3 regions of the Flavobacterium qiangtangense genome follow, and region 1 is predicted to be linked to each of the others. Evidence: riboswitches for the same ligand, from Rfam matches in the RefSeq annotation. Region 1 holds a riboswitch; each other region holds the start of a gene.
The links. A riboswitch is a leader RNA that binds a small molecule or an ion and turns the genes downstream of it on or off. The one in region 1 is predicted to bind S-adenosylmethionine.
Positions count from the first base shown of each region.

Region 2: it holds a riboswitch for S-adenosylmethionine, as region 1 does, so the genes downstream of both, ACFPVY_RS04530 (Na+/H+ antiporter NhaC family protein) here and ACFPVY_RS14265 (trans-sulfuration enzyme family protein) in region 1, are expected to answer to the same signal.
Region 3: it holds a riboswitch for S-adenosylmethionine, as region 1 does, so the genes downstream of both, ACFPVY_RS16455 (homocysteine S-methyltransferase family protein) here and ACFPVY_RS14265 (trans-sulfuration enzyme family protein) in region 1, are expected to answer to the same signal.

Region 1 is NZ_JBHSQB010000010.1:92,195-96,483, reverse strand. Features, by position in the region: gene ACFPVY_RS14270 (homoserine dehydrogenase) at 1-807, opposite strand, end outside; gene ACFPVY_RS14265 (trans-sulfuration enzyme family protein) at 943-2,121, opposite strand; SAM riboswitch class I at 2,268-2,376, opposite strand; gene ACFPVY_RS14260 (MFS transporter) at 2,467-4,092, opposite strand; gene ACFPVY_RS14255 (HlyD family secretion protein) at 4,092-4,289, opposite strand, start outside.
Region 2 is NZ_JBHSQB010000004.1:308,341-312,629, forward strand. Features, by position in the region: gene ACFPVY_RS04520 (DNA-deoxyinosine glycosylase) at 59-544, shown strand; gene ACFPVY_RS04525 (pirin family protein) at 611-1,492, shown strand; SAM-I-IV-variant riboswitch at 1,643-1,739, shown strand; gene ACFPVY_RS04530 (Na+/H+ antiporter NhaC family protein) at 1,797-3,119, shown strand; gene fabG (3-oxoacyl-[acyl-carrier-protein] reductase) at 3,193-3,939, shown strand; gene ACFPVY_RS04540 (hypothetical protein) at 4,197-4,289, shown strand, end outside.
Region 3 is NZ_JBHSQB010000020.1:64,016-68,304, forward strand. Features, by position in the region: gene ACFPVY_RS16445 (OsmC family protein) at 561-983, shown strand; gene ACFPVY_RS16450 (hypothetical protein) at 1,225-1,752, shown strand; SAM riboswitch class I at 1,830-1,932, shown strand; gene ACFPVY_RS16455 (homocysteine S-methyltransferase family protein) at 2,142-3,140, shown strand; gene metH (methionine synthase) at 3,167-4,289, shown strand, end outside.

The DNA of each region.
Region 1 (4,289 bases):
GAATAATCTATCTTCTGAATCCACAAATTTAGGAAGTACAAAAGCTGAAATACTTCCGTCCAGATTTTTAAAAGCTTGGGCTACCAATTTAATTTTCAGTCCTTTTTCGCGAGCATATTTCAACTCTAATCCGCCAATATTATTGATTCCGATATTGAATAAATCATCAGGTTTTGCAATATATCCGAAGGAATGTGCCAGCAAAATCAGCAATTTATATTTAGCATCAAAACCGCCAGTGTCCAAAATCGGATTGCTTTCTGCAAATCCTTTTTCCTGAGCCTCTTTCAAGGCGTCTTCATACGATAAATTATCCTTAAAAGTCTTCGTTAAGATATAATTTGTCGAACCATTCACGATTCCTTGGATTGATTCCAAAAGATCATTGTCATAATATTCTTCCAAGTTCCTGATAATCGGCATACTCGCGCAACACGCCGCTTCATACAACAACGGAACTTTATATTCACGTTGCAAAGCCAGCAATTCTTCAAAATGCTCTGCAATCATTTTTTTGTTGGCCGAAACCACCGCTTTGCCGCTTTTCAAAGCACGAGTTACGATTTCATAAGCCGCATCGGCATCATCAATCAGCTCAACAATTACATTAATTTCGGCATCATTGAAAATATCTTCCTTGTTGAATGTAAAATTTTCAGCTCCGATTTCACGCTTTTTATCTTTGTCTTTTACACAAATATTCTTGATATTGGCTTTCAAACCAGGCGTTTTTTGCAACACTTCATACAGTCCAAAGCCCACGCATCCAAACCCGAACAATCCTATATTTAATTTTTTTCTTGACATTTTTTATTTTTTTTTGGAACACAGACTTCACGAATTTTTACAGATTGAAAAATAAAAATATTATGTAGAATCAATTTGTCTCAAGATTTGGTATAAAATAAAATCTGTGAAATCTGTGTTTAATTAAATTAAGATTTAGTTCAAAGATGAAGCAACGGTCACATTTTCTTGAACCGCATTCGCAATTGCTTCTTTCAAATCAGCAATCAAATCATCGGCATCTTCCAAGCCAACAGACAGACGAATCAAGCTGTCAGTAACTCCAGATTTATATCTAATTTCTGCCGGAATTGATTTGTGGGTCATCTCGCAAGGCAAGCAACACAAGCTTTTTACGCCGCCTAAACTTTCGGCCAACTTGAATAATTTTGTTCCAGAAACAATTCTTGAAGCCAATGCTTTGTCATCAATAACCAAATCAAAAGTGACAACGCCACCAAAATATTTCTGTTGGCTTTTTGCAATTTCGTGGTTGTGGTGCGTTTTCAAACCTGGATAATAAACGTTTTTGATTAGCTTTTCTGTAGTCAAAAATTCAGCAATTTTCTGTGCATTTTCAGCGTGCTGTTTGATTCTTAAGTTTAAAGTTTCGATTCCTCGGATGACCAACCAGCTGTCAAATGGCCCAAGGATTGCACCAGAAGCATTTTGGATAAATTTAATTTTAGCGCCCAATTCTTCGTTCGCGGTAATTACCAAACCGGCAATCAAATCGCTATGCCCCGAAATATATTTTGTAGCGCTGTGAACGATTAAGTCAGCTCCAAATTCAATTGGTTTTTGTGCAATTGGCGAGGCAAAAGTATTGTCAACGCAGAACAAAACTTTGTTCTCTTTTGCAATTTTTCCGATAGCGCGAAGGTCAGAAATTTTTAAAGTCGGGTTTGTTGGCGATTCAATCCAAATTAAAGCAGTTTTATCTGTAATTGCATTCGCTACATTTTTAGCATCAGTCGCATCAACATAATTTACTTTGATTCCGAATTTCTCATAAACGTGCGTGAATAGGCGGAAAGCACCACCATAAATATCATCCACCGCAATAATTTCGTCTCCGGCAGAAAGTAATTTTACCACTGCATCGATTGCTGCCAAACCGCTTGAAAAAGCATATCCGTTAGTTCCGTTTTCTAATTTTGCAGCTAAATCTTCCAAAACTTTTCTTGTCGGATTATTGCTTCTTGCGTAGTCAAAACCTTTGTGAACGCCAGGTTCGTCTTGGACAAATGTCGAAGTTTGGTAAATCGGCACCGAAATTGAACCGGTTAATTCGTCTACTGGAATGTAATTTAAAATTTGAGTTTGCTCTTTCATTTTGATAACTTTTAAGATGTTTTTAAATAATTTTTTGTTTTCCAAAAAATATTCGAAACCAGATATCGAAAGGAGCAGAAATAAAAAATGCCCTTCCGACAAGTCAGAAGAGCATATAATATTTTGAAGTATTATGTACATTTTCTAGCTTATCTATCCTTGCAATGCAAGGTTGAATGTAGCACCTTAATTACCAAAGTAATCAGGTTGCTAAGACGTCATCGGGTCAATTCCCTCGGTCTTTCTGGATAAGAATAATCTTTTAAAGAACTTGAGTGCAAATTTAGGGCATAAAAAACATAAGAACCTAATTTATTTCGAAAAAAAATAAAAATAATTTTTAAGTTATTGAATTTTAATACCTTGAATTGTGATATTTTTTACAGATGATTTACTATTTCTTTGAATTAAACTTAATTTTCTATAAATGAAATGACTTAAAACAACCAAAATAATTCCGATTAAAGCATAACTTACGCCTAAAAAAATAGTCTGATTTGTCAATAATTGCGTTTGTATTGTAATCGATTTTAAAATGCTTGAATTTGCCAACGAAACCGATTCTTGTGGCGTAAAACCTTTCGAAATAAATGATTGAACTGAACTTGAATTTCTTTCTGCATAATTCAAATCATACGGAGTAAGATATTTTAAAAACTGCTCTTTGTAATGCTGATTGTAAAATAATTGCAAAGTATAATATCCGGCAAAAGAATTTAAAGTGGTGAAAAAACGAACGGTTCCGCCGACTAAACTTCCTGAAATTCCGGTGTGAACGGGAACTGATGATAAAATAAACGTGGCAATTGGAACAAACAACATTCCCGAAGAAGCGCCTTGCAAAAATATCGGAATCATCAAATCTGAGAAATCCAATCCGGGCGAAATGATTTTATACATCCAAAAATTGAAAGCCAACATCAATATGAAGCCTAAAATTAGAAAATAATGAATAGGAAATTTCTTTTTGGCAACCAATTGAGAAGCGATATACATCGTCAAAGCCATTCCTGAAATATTCACCGCCGCGAGTTCAATATAATCATAATTTGACCATTGATTGATGACGCTGACATAGTTGTAAACCAAATTTATCGTGTCTTTCAGGCCATAAAAAAGTGCGAGAAAAAACAATCCTATGACGAATCTTTTAGACTTAAAAATGCTAAAATGAATGATCGGACGCTTGCTATTTAGCTGTCGCAAAACAAAAAGCGAAATCAAAATTATGGCTAAAAAAAAGCTATAAACTATCGATTTATCGTCAAACCAATAATGTTTTGGACCGTAAACCAAGCAATATGCCACGGCAAACATTCCGGAACCCAAAATCAAATAGGCTTTCCAATCGATTTGGTACAACGGATATTTTTTTTGTTCGCGCTCTGATTTGAAAATTAAAAAAACAATCAAAATCGAAATAATTTGGAACAAAATCACCACATAATAAATCATTTTCCAGTCGGTATTGTCAATGATCCAAGCAGATGGAGCTCCAGCAACAACGCTACTTCCGAGCAAAGTTCCATAGAAAACGGAATAACCAACAGCCATTTTTTTCTCTTCGTGCAATCTCGAAAAAATAAAAGTCAACATTCCTCCGGCGATGAAACTAATAATCATTCCTTGCAGAAATCGAAGGAGAATAAAAATTTCGATTTCAGTGGTTTTCATCGACAGCAAATTCAGAATAATTCCGATCAATAAAACCGTAATCAAATATTTCTTGGTATTGAAATAATTCAAAAACCGAATCTGTAGCGGAAGCGTGAATAGCAACGAAATGTATGTCACTTGAATCGAAAAAGTCACGTCTTCAGGTTGCGCTCCAAAGTAAGAAACCACATAATTTTGCGTCAAAGAAAATAGCGAAAACTGAATAATCGTGAACATCAGAATCAAGAAAAGCGCGGTTCGCATTCCCCAATTCCAGTTGTGGATCCAGTTTTTGAAATAAATATTTTTGTCCATTATTTATTTTTTACCGAAACGATTACGTTCATTCCTGCCTTAATTTCAGTTATATTTTTATCAATAAATTTAATTTTTACAGGAATTCGCTGTGTGATTTTTACAAAATTTCCGGTGGAATTATCAGCAGGAAGAAGCGAGAATTTAGAACCTGTCGAGCCAGCAATCGCTTCGATTTTTCCAGAGTAAATTTTATC
Region 2 (4,289 bases), on a different contig from region 1:
TCGCAAATCTTTGCAAAAAATCTTTGTGTTTCTCTGCGTTAATTTTTACTTTTAAGAAATGAAAAAAGCTTTTGCACCATTCGTAAACGAAGATTCCAAAATCATAATTCTTGGAACAATGCCAGGGGAAAAGTCGTTGGAATTACAAGAATATTATGGAAACAAAGGAAATAGTTTTTGGAAATTACTTTTTACATTATTTGACCAACCTTTGCCCGAAACTTTTGCCGAAAAAAAGCAATTATTGATAGAAAATGACATCGCTCTTTGGGATGTTTTAGAATTCTGCGAAAGAACAGGAAGCCTTGACAGTAATATCAAAAACGAAGTGCCAAATGATTTTGAGAGCTTCCATAAAACGTACCCAAACATAAAACACGTCTTTTTCTCAAGTAAAAATGCGTCAAATTATTATGATAAATATATCGGAAGAAAATCAGATTTAAAATACACAATTCTTCCTTCGCCAAGCGGAGCGAACGCTTCCAAAAGTTTTTTACAGAAATTATCAGAATGGGAAGCAATTATAGAAGCATTAAAATAATTTTGTAATTTAGATTGCTCACAAAACACTTGAACCCATTACCCAAAACCCTAAACCCAAAAAAACATGTCCAACATAGACCTAATAATAGAAGAAAGACCACGTGATATCGGAGATTTTTTAGTCGGAAGACTTTTGCCGTTTCGCAAGAAAAGAATGGTCGGTCCGTTTATTTTCATTGATCACATGGGTCCGGCAAAAATGGGACCTGAACATTACATGGACGTTGGTCAGCATCCACACATTGGTTTGGCGACTTTGACTTTTTTATTGGAAGGCGAAATTATGCACAAAGACAGCCTTGGAACTGAACAAAAAATAGCTCCAGGTTCTGTAAATTGGATGATTGCTGGAAACGGCGTCACGCATACCGAAAGAACTCCTGCGACACTCAGAGATGGCTCGGAGCACGATGTTCACGGTTATCAAATTTGGGTTGCTTTGCCCAAAGAAAAAGAAGATATGCAGCCAGAATTCCATCATTTTGACAGAAATGATTTGCCAAGATGGAAAGATGGAACAACTGATTTTACATTAGTCGCAGGAAAAGGTTACGGAAAAGAATCGCCAGTTCCGGTTCATTCTGATTTGTTTATGGTTGAAATTAAAACTGAAGATGAATATCTTTTACATACTGAAGGTCAATTGTTTGGAGAAATCGGAATTTGTGTTGTAGAAGGAGCCATCCAAGCTTGTGAGCACCACGTTGAAAAAGGAAATATGCTGGTTTCGAAATTAGACGATGCTTGTTCAATGACCTTGATGCCAAATACGCACGTTATTCTTTTTGGCGGACAGCCGTTACCCGAAGAACGTTTTATTTATTGGAATTTTGTTTCTTCAAGCAATGAAAAACTAGAAGTTGCCAAAGAACGTTGGAGAAAAAAAGAGTTTCCAAAAGTTCCAGAAGATGACAGTTATGTAGTTATGCCAGAAATACATCGGTAGATTTTAACGAAAATTTAAAAAATGCTTTGTTGATAATTCAGCAAAGCATTTTTATTTTTATGAGAGTTACACTTTTATTTCGATTGTTATTGATTATTCATAAAAATCGCATTCTGATTAAATTAAATTCAATATAAAATCTATCTTTGCATCCGTTATCACGAATCTCATAAAGAGATAGCAACCTGCAGCAACAAGCAAGGTGCTAAAACGATAAGCCAAATCCTTTGGAAAAAATGTTGTTTTCACAATTTCTTTTCGGTTAGCTTTTCGTCGTGAGCTTTATTAATTTTTAAGCAAATCGATGATGAAACATCTTAAAATTCAAGGCAATGCATTCGCCTTAATTCCTTTTTTCGTTTTTATTTTTACCTTTTTGGGAGCCGGAATCCTTCTGAATGATTTTTATGCGTTGCCTTCGCCAATTGCTGTTGTTCTTGGGATTATCGTCGCCTTTGTCATTTTCAAACAATCCATAGAATCCAAAATCGATACTTTAATTGAAGGTTGTGGCAACAGCCAAATCATCACAATGTGTCTGATTTATTTATTTTCAGGTGCTTTTGCAACGGTAACGCAAGCAATGGGAGCCGTTGATTCCGTAGTGAATTTGGGAATAAATAATATTGACCCCGAATATTTTCCATTGGGAATTTTCTTAATCGCTTCGTTTTTATCAACAGCCACGGGAACTTCCGTAGGTTCAATCGTTGCTTTGGGACCAATCGCCATAAGTTTGGCCGATAAAAGTGGCGCGTCAATGCCGTTAATTGCCGGTTCATTATTGGGCGGTTCCATGCTTGGCGATAATCTTTCTATCATTTCTGACACAACAATCGCCGCAACGCAATCGCTTGGTTGTGAAATGCGTGACAAGTTTAAAGTCAATTTGTTTATCGCGCTTCCGGCGGCAATAATTACGATTTTATTGTTGGCTTATTTAGGATTTAATTCCGAAGTAAGTTCCGTCGTTATCGAAAAAGGCGACTATCAATTGCTGTCGATTCTTCCTTATATTTTGGTCATAATTCTCGCCGTAATTGGAGTGAACGTTTTTATGACTTTATTAATCGGAATTTTAATCGCTGGAATTATCGGCTTCTTCGGAAACGATTTTACACTTTTACAATTTACGCAGAAAATCTACGAAGGTTTTTTAAGCATGACCGATATTTTCTTGCTATCAATGTTAACAGGCGGTTTGGCAACTTTGGTTCAAACAGCAGGCGGAATTGATTATGTACTTTATAAAATAAAATCGAAAATAAAGAACAAAAAATCCGCTCAAATGGGAATCGGAACTTTGGTCGGAATTACAAATATGGCCATTGCGAACAACACCGTTTCCATCGTAATCACCGGAAAAATCGCTAAAGAAATCAGCGATGAATTTGAATTGAGTCCAAAGAAAGTCGCTACAATTTTAGACGTTTTCAGTTGTGTAATTCAAGGGCTTTTGCCTTATGGCGCACAAGTTTTGCTTATTTTAAGTTTTGCCAAAGGAAAATTACAGCTATTCGACTTAATTTCAAATGCTTGGTACAACTATATTTTGTTGGTTTTTATGATAATCGCAATTTACAGTTCGGCTTGGGACAAAAGGATAAATAAATTCGTGAAAGATTAAACGATACTCAATTTCATTGCAATTGAATTCTTATATTTGTCAACCTAACAAGAGCAAACTAAATTAAAATAGAATGAAATTATTAGAAGGAAAAACAGCGATTATCACAGGCGCAAGTCGCGGAATTGGGCGAGGAATCGCTGAAGTTTTTGCAAAACACGGAGCAAACGTGGCATTCACATACAGTTCATCAGCAGAAGCGGCTAAAGTTTTAGAAGACGAATTGACTGCCCTTGGCGTTCAAGCAAAAGGCTACCAGTCAAACGCGGCAGACTTCAACGAAGCGCAAAAATTAGTTGACGACGTAATCGCGACTTTCGGAAACATCGATATCTTGATCAATAATGCTGGTATCACAAAAGACAACCTTTTGATGCGTATTTCTGAAGAAGATTTCGACACGGTAATCAACGTAAACCTGAAATCGGTTTTCAATATGACCAAAGCCGTTCAAAAAACAATGCTGAAAAACCGAAAAGGTTCGATCATCAATATGAGTTCAGTTGTAGGAGTGAAAGGAAACGCCGGACAAACAAATTATGCAGCGTCAAAAGCTGGTGTTATTGGTTTTACAAAATCGGTAGCATTAGAATTAGGTTCAAGAAACATCCGTTGTAACGCCATCGCGCCAGGATTTATCGAGACAGAAATGACCGCAAAATTAAACGACGACGTAGTTCAAGGCTGGAGAGACGGAATTCCGTTGAAACGTGGCGGAACAACTGAAGACGTTGCGAACGCCTGTCTTTTCTTGGCTTCAGACATGAGCGCGTACATCACAGGACAAGTTATGAACGTGGACGGAGGAATGCTTACTTAATATTATATAGCAGAAAGCAGTTTTCAGTACGCAGTTTGACTGTAATCTGCAAACTAAAATCTGCCATTCTTTTTTGAAGCTTTTCCCGCTTTTCACTTCAATCTTTCATCAAAAAATTTTTTTTTCTAAGGCGTGAAAGGAGCTTCCGTTGGTCGCTCTTTCACGCTAAGAAAAAATAGATTTTTTTAATGAAAGGATTTCCGCTTCAATCGGGGCTATGACTTTGATTGTCAATATTGAGTACTCAAAATGATATTATGAAAAATAGTAAAGGAATTGGAATATGCGCTATAATTATTATCCTTGTTGGGATATTTTTTATTTATGGGAAATTTGAAATTGGTTTTGTA
Region 3 (4,289 bases), on a different contig from region 1:
CTGCTTAATTTTAAGCAGGTTTTTTTGTGTCTAAAAAATAAAATAAATGTTAAAGTTTAAAATTGTGTGTTGCAAATCCAAAAATAGTTCTGAAGTTTGCATCATCAAAAAGTAACAAAAATGAAAAATATTATTTGTCATATGTATTGCAAAATGTGGAGAAATTCTGCAGAGCGTACTATTGCCAAATTTTAAATTTTTTAAAATATATAGCAAAAAGCCTCTGCCGAAAAGCAGAGGTTTTTTTTTGAAAATGAATCAAGAATTAAAAATACCAGAATTGAAATTCTCTATTAACTAACTCAACCATTTCAATTCTCCTCCTCAAATTTTTTTTTGAGGAGGTTAAAAAAGATAAAAGATGAATACGATAATTATTATTTGCTGTAAAAAAATGATGTGGATTTATTGCCACCTCAAGCCCTATTGCCAAAAGATACCGACTTAATCTCTGTTTATATTCAAGTGTAAAGTCCTTTTGGTAAGCCAGCCAAAAGGACTTTTTTTTATCTCAATACTCAATACTAAAATCTCAATATTAATACCTCAATACGAAAATTATGAAAGCGATAAATGTTTTAGGATACTCAAGAAACAACGAACAATTCGTTGTAAAAACTCAAAATGCCGATGTCAGAATTAGCAATAATAATAGATTTCCAGAATTAGATGGTCCAAATCCGTTCGAATATATCCTTGCCGGATTTGCTGGATGCATAAACGCAGTCGGGCAAAACGTAGCCAAAGAATTAGGCTTGAACCTAAAATCACTCCAAGTAGAAATCACAGGAACCATCAACCAAGAAGAAAGAATCGGATTCAATAAAATTGAAATCGTCTTGAAACCAACAACAGATGCTTCCCTGAAAATCCTTCAAGCGTGGCTGAAATTAGTCCAGCAAAAAAGTCCAGTTTATGATAATTTAATCAATCCCACGCCAGTCGAGTTGATTTTATTTAAAGAATATAATTATGCTGCATAACGCATAAACTAAGAATTGTTTTGTTTGTTTTATTGTTTGTTTGTTGAAAAGACTGCTTTTGATCGCCAGTCAAAAGCAGTTCTTTTTTATTTAGGCAAAAGAAATTAGCCAAAGCTTTAATCGAATCCTTTTAAATAAAAATTAGTGAATTCGGGGCAAAACAAGAACATAAAAATCATTAAATCGGCGGCAAAAAAAATCTGAGTAAATCAGTGAAATCTGTGTTTAAAACTAAAAAATCATGTTAACAAAAAAAATAAATATCATCCTTTTCGGAATTGAAACCGTCGGAAGTTCTTTGATAAACCAAATACTTTCCAACCAAAATTCCTTCCTTTCAACTAAAAATATCGAAGTCAGACTTCCAATAATTACTAATTCCACAGTCGCTTTTTTCGAAAAGCCAACAGTTAAAAATTCGTGGGAAGCCAATTTCATCCAATTCTCAATTCCTTTCAAAGTCGAAGACATCATCAATTTTGTCCAAGAAAACGAACTTGAAAATTTGATTGCAATCGACACCACAGAAACCAACGATTTGCTTCTAGAATATTTCGAATTGCTTCAAAATGATTTCGATATCATCAGCATAAATCCAGCAATAGAAACACTTCCAGCAGACTTCAACGCGTCGGTAAACGCCAACGTAAAAAAATTCGGAAAAGATTTCTTCTTCATCAATCCAACAAAAAACCAAGCCATTTCTCAAACCATTTTAAACAAAATCATCGAAATCGCGGAAAAACCAGATTTGAAAATCGCCGTTTAATTGCCATAGAATTTCCAAAAAACAGTTGCAAAACCCAAACAAATTCCCTTACTTTGCAACGTTCATACACTTATTGACAGTTATCACGAAAGGCCGAGGGATTAGACCCGTTGAAGCCTTAGCAACCCTTTATCACTAAAGAAGGTGCTACATTCTACCAAATTTTTGGATAGATAACAACACGAAATACACTCTATTTCCTCACTTTCCTGACTACATATCGATATTTATAATTTTTTTTTAGAAGCAAATGGTCGTTGCTTTTTCAGCAATCTGTCATTGCGAGTTTACGAAGCAATCTTAAAACTCTGCATCAAGCTATCTAAGAAAAGGTATTGAACTTTTGGTTTCAACAGAACCATTGCGTAACAATTAGTACCGAAAAAAAAATGTCAGACATACACAAAGCCATCTCAGAAAGAATTCTCGTCCTCGACGGCGCGATGGGAACAATGCTCCAGCGATATAATTTCTCTGAAGAAGATTTCCGTGGCGAAAGATTCAAAGATTTTCCGCATCCGTTAAAAGGGAACAACGATTTATTGTCGTTGACTCAACCGCAAGCTATAAAAGACGTACACCGCCAATATTTTGAAGCCGGCGCAGACATCGTGGAAACCAACACCTTTTCAGGAACCACAATCGGAATGGCTGATTACCATCTCGAAGATTTGGTTTACGAATTAAATTACGAATCTGCAAAATTAGCCAAAGAAGTCGCTGACGAATTCACCGCAAAAAATCCAGACAAGCCAAGATTTGTAGCAGGTTCAATCGGACCAACAAACAGAACTGCAAGTATGTCTCCAGATGTAAACGATCCGGGTTACCGAGCCGTGACTTTTGATGATTTGCGAATTGCTTACAAACAGCAAGTTGAAGCTTTGATTGACGGCGGTTCTGATATTTTATTGGTAGAAACAATTTTCGATACATTAAATGCAAAAGCCGCACTTTTTGCTATCGAAGAAGTCAAAGAAGAAAGAAATTTAAATATCCCAATTATGGTTTCCGGAACAATTACCGATGCTTCCGGTAGAACGCTTTCGGGTCAAACCGTCGAAGCTTTTTTGATTTCCATTTCCCACATTCCGTTATTAAGCGTCGGATTTAATTGCGCTTTGGGAGCAGATCAGTTGAAACCTTATTTGCAACGACTTTCTCATAATACCTCATTTAATATTTCGGCGCATCCAAATGCAGGTTTGCCAAATGCCTTTGGGCAATACGACCAAACTCCAGAAGAAATGCAGGTTTTGATCAGAGAATATCTCGAAGATAATTTGATTAATATAATAGGAGGATGTTGTGGTACGAATCCAGAACACATTCGTCTGATTGCCGAAGTCGCAAAAGAATATTCACCAAGAATCGTAGAACCAGTTTAAAAACTGTAGCAAAAGAAGAACACAAAATGGCAGATGTCGATTGTAAAAAACATTTAAAATTATCAGGCCTTGAGCCTTTAATCATAACACCCGAAAGTATTTTCGTGAACGTCGGCGAGCGTACAAACGTGACCGGTTCTCGAAAATTCTTGCGTTTAATAAAAGAAGAAAATTACGAAGAAGCTTTAGATATCGCCAGAGCGCAAGTGGAAGGTGGCGCGCAAATCATCGACATTAATATGGACGAAGGAATGCTTGACGGCGTTCATGCAATGACCACTTTCTTGAATTTAATTGCTTCGGAACCAGATATTTCTCGAGTTCCTGTGATGATCGATAGTTCAAAATGGGAAATTATCGAAGCAGGTTTGAAAGTCGCCCAAGGTAAAAGCGTTGTCAATTCGATCAGTTTAAAAGAAGGCGAGGAAAACTTTATCCGTCAGGCAAAATTGATTAAAAAATATGGCGCCGCGGTAATAGTGATGGCGTTTGATGAAGTTGGTCAAGCAGATAATTATGACAGAAGAATTGAAATCTGCAAAAGATCGTATGACGTTTTGGTTGATCAAGTCGGATTTCCAGCGGAAGACATAATTTTTGACCCAAATATTTTTCCAGTAGCAACCGGAATGGAAGAACATCGCCAGAATGCAATAGATTTTTTCCGTGCCACAAAATGGATAAAAGAAAATCTTCCGTACGCAAGTATCAGCGGTGGCGTGAGCAATGTTTCGTTTTCTTTCCGTGGAAACGACAGGGTTCGTGAAGCGATGCACTCGGTTTTCTTATATCACGCTATCAATAACGGAATGACAATGGGAATCGTAAATCCAGAAATGCTGGAGATTTACGACCAAATTCCGAAAGATTTGTTAGAACACGTTGAAGATGTTTTGCTCGACAGAAGAGATGACGCAACCGAAAGATTGCTGACTTTTGCCGAAAATATCAAAGGCGATACCAAAGAAGTTACTGAAAAACAAGCTCAAGAATGGCGCTCATTTCCAATTCAAGAAAGATTGACGCACGCTTTAGTCAGAGGAATCGACGAATTTATCGAAATCGATATTGAAGAAGCGCGACAATTAGCCACAAAACCAATCGAAGTTATCGAAATCAATTTGATGACAGGAATGAACGTAGTCGGAG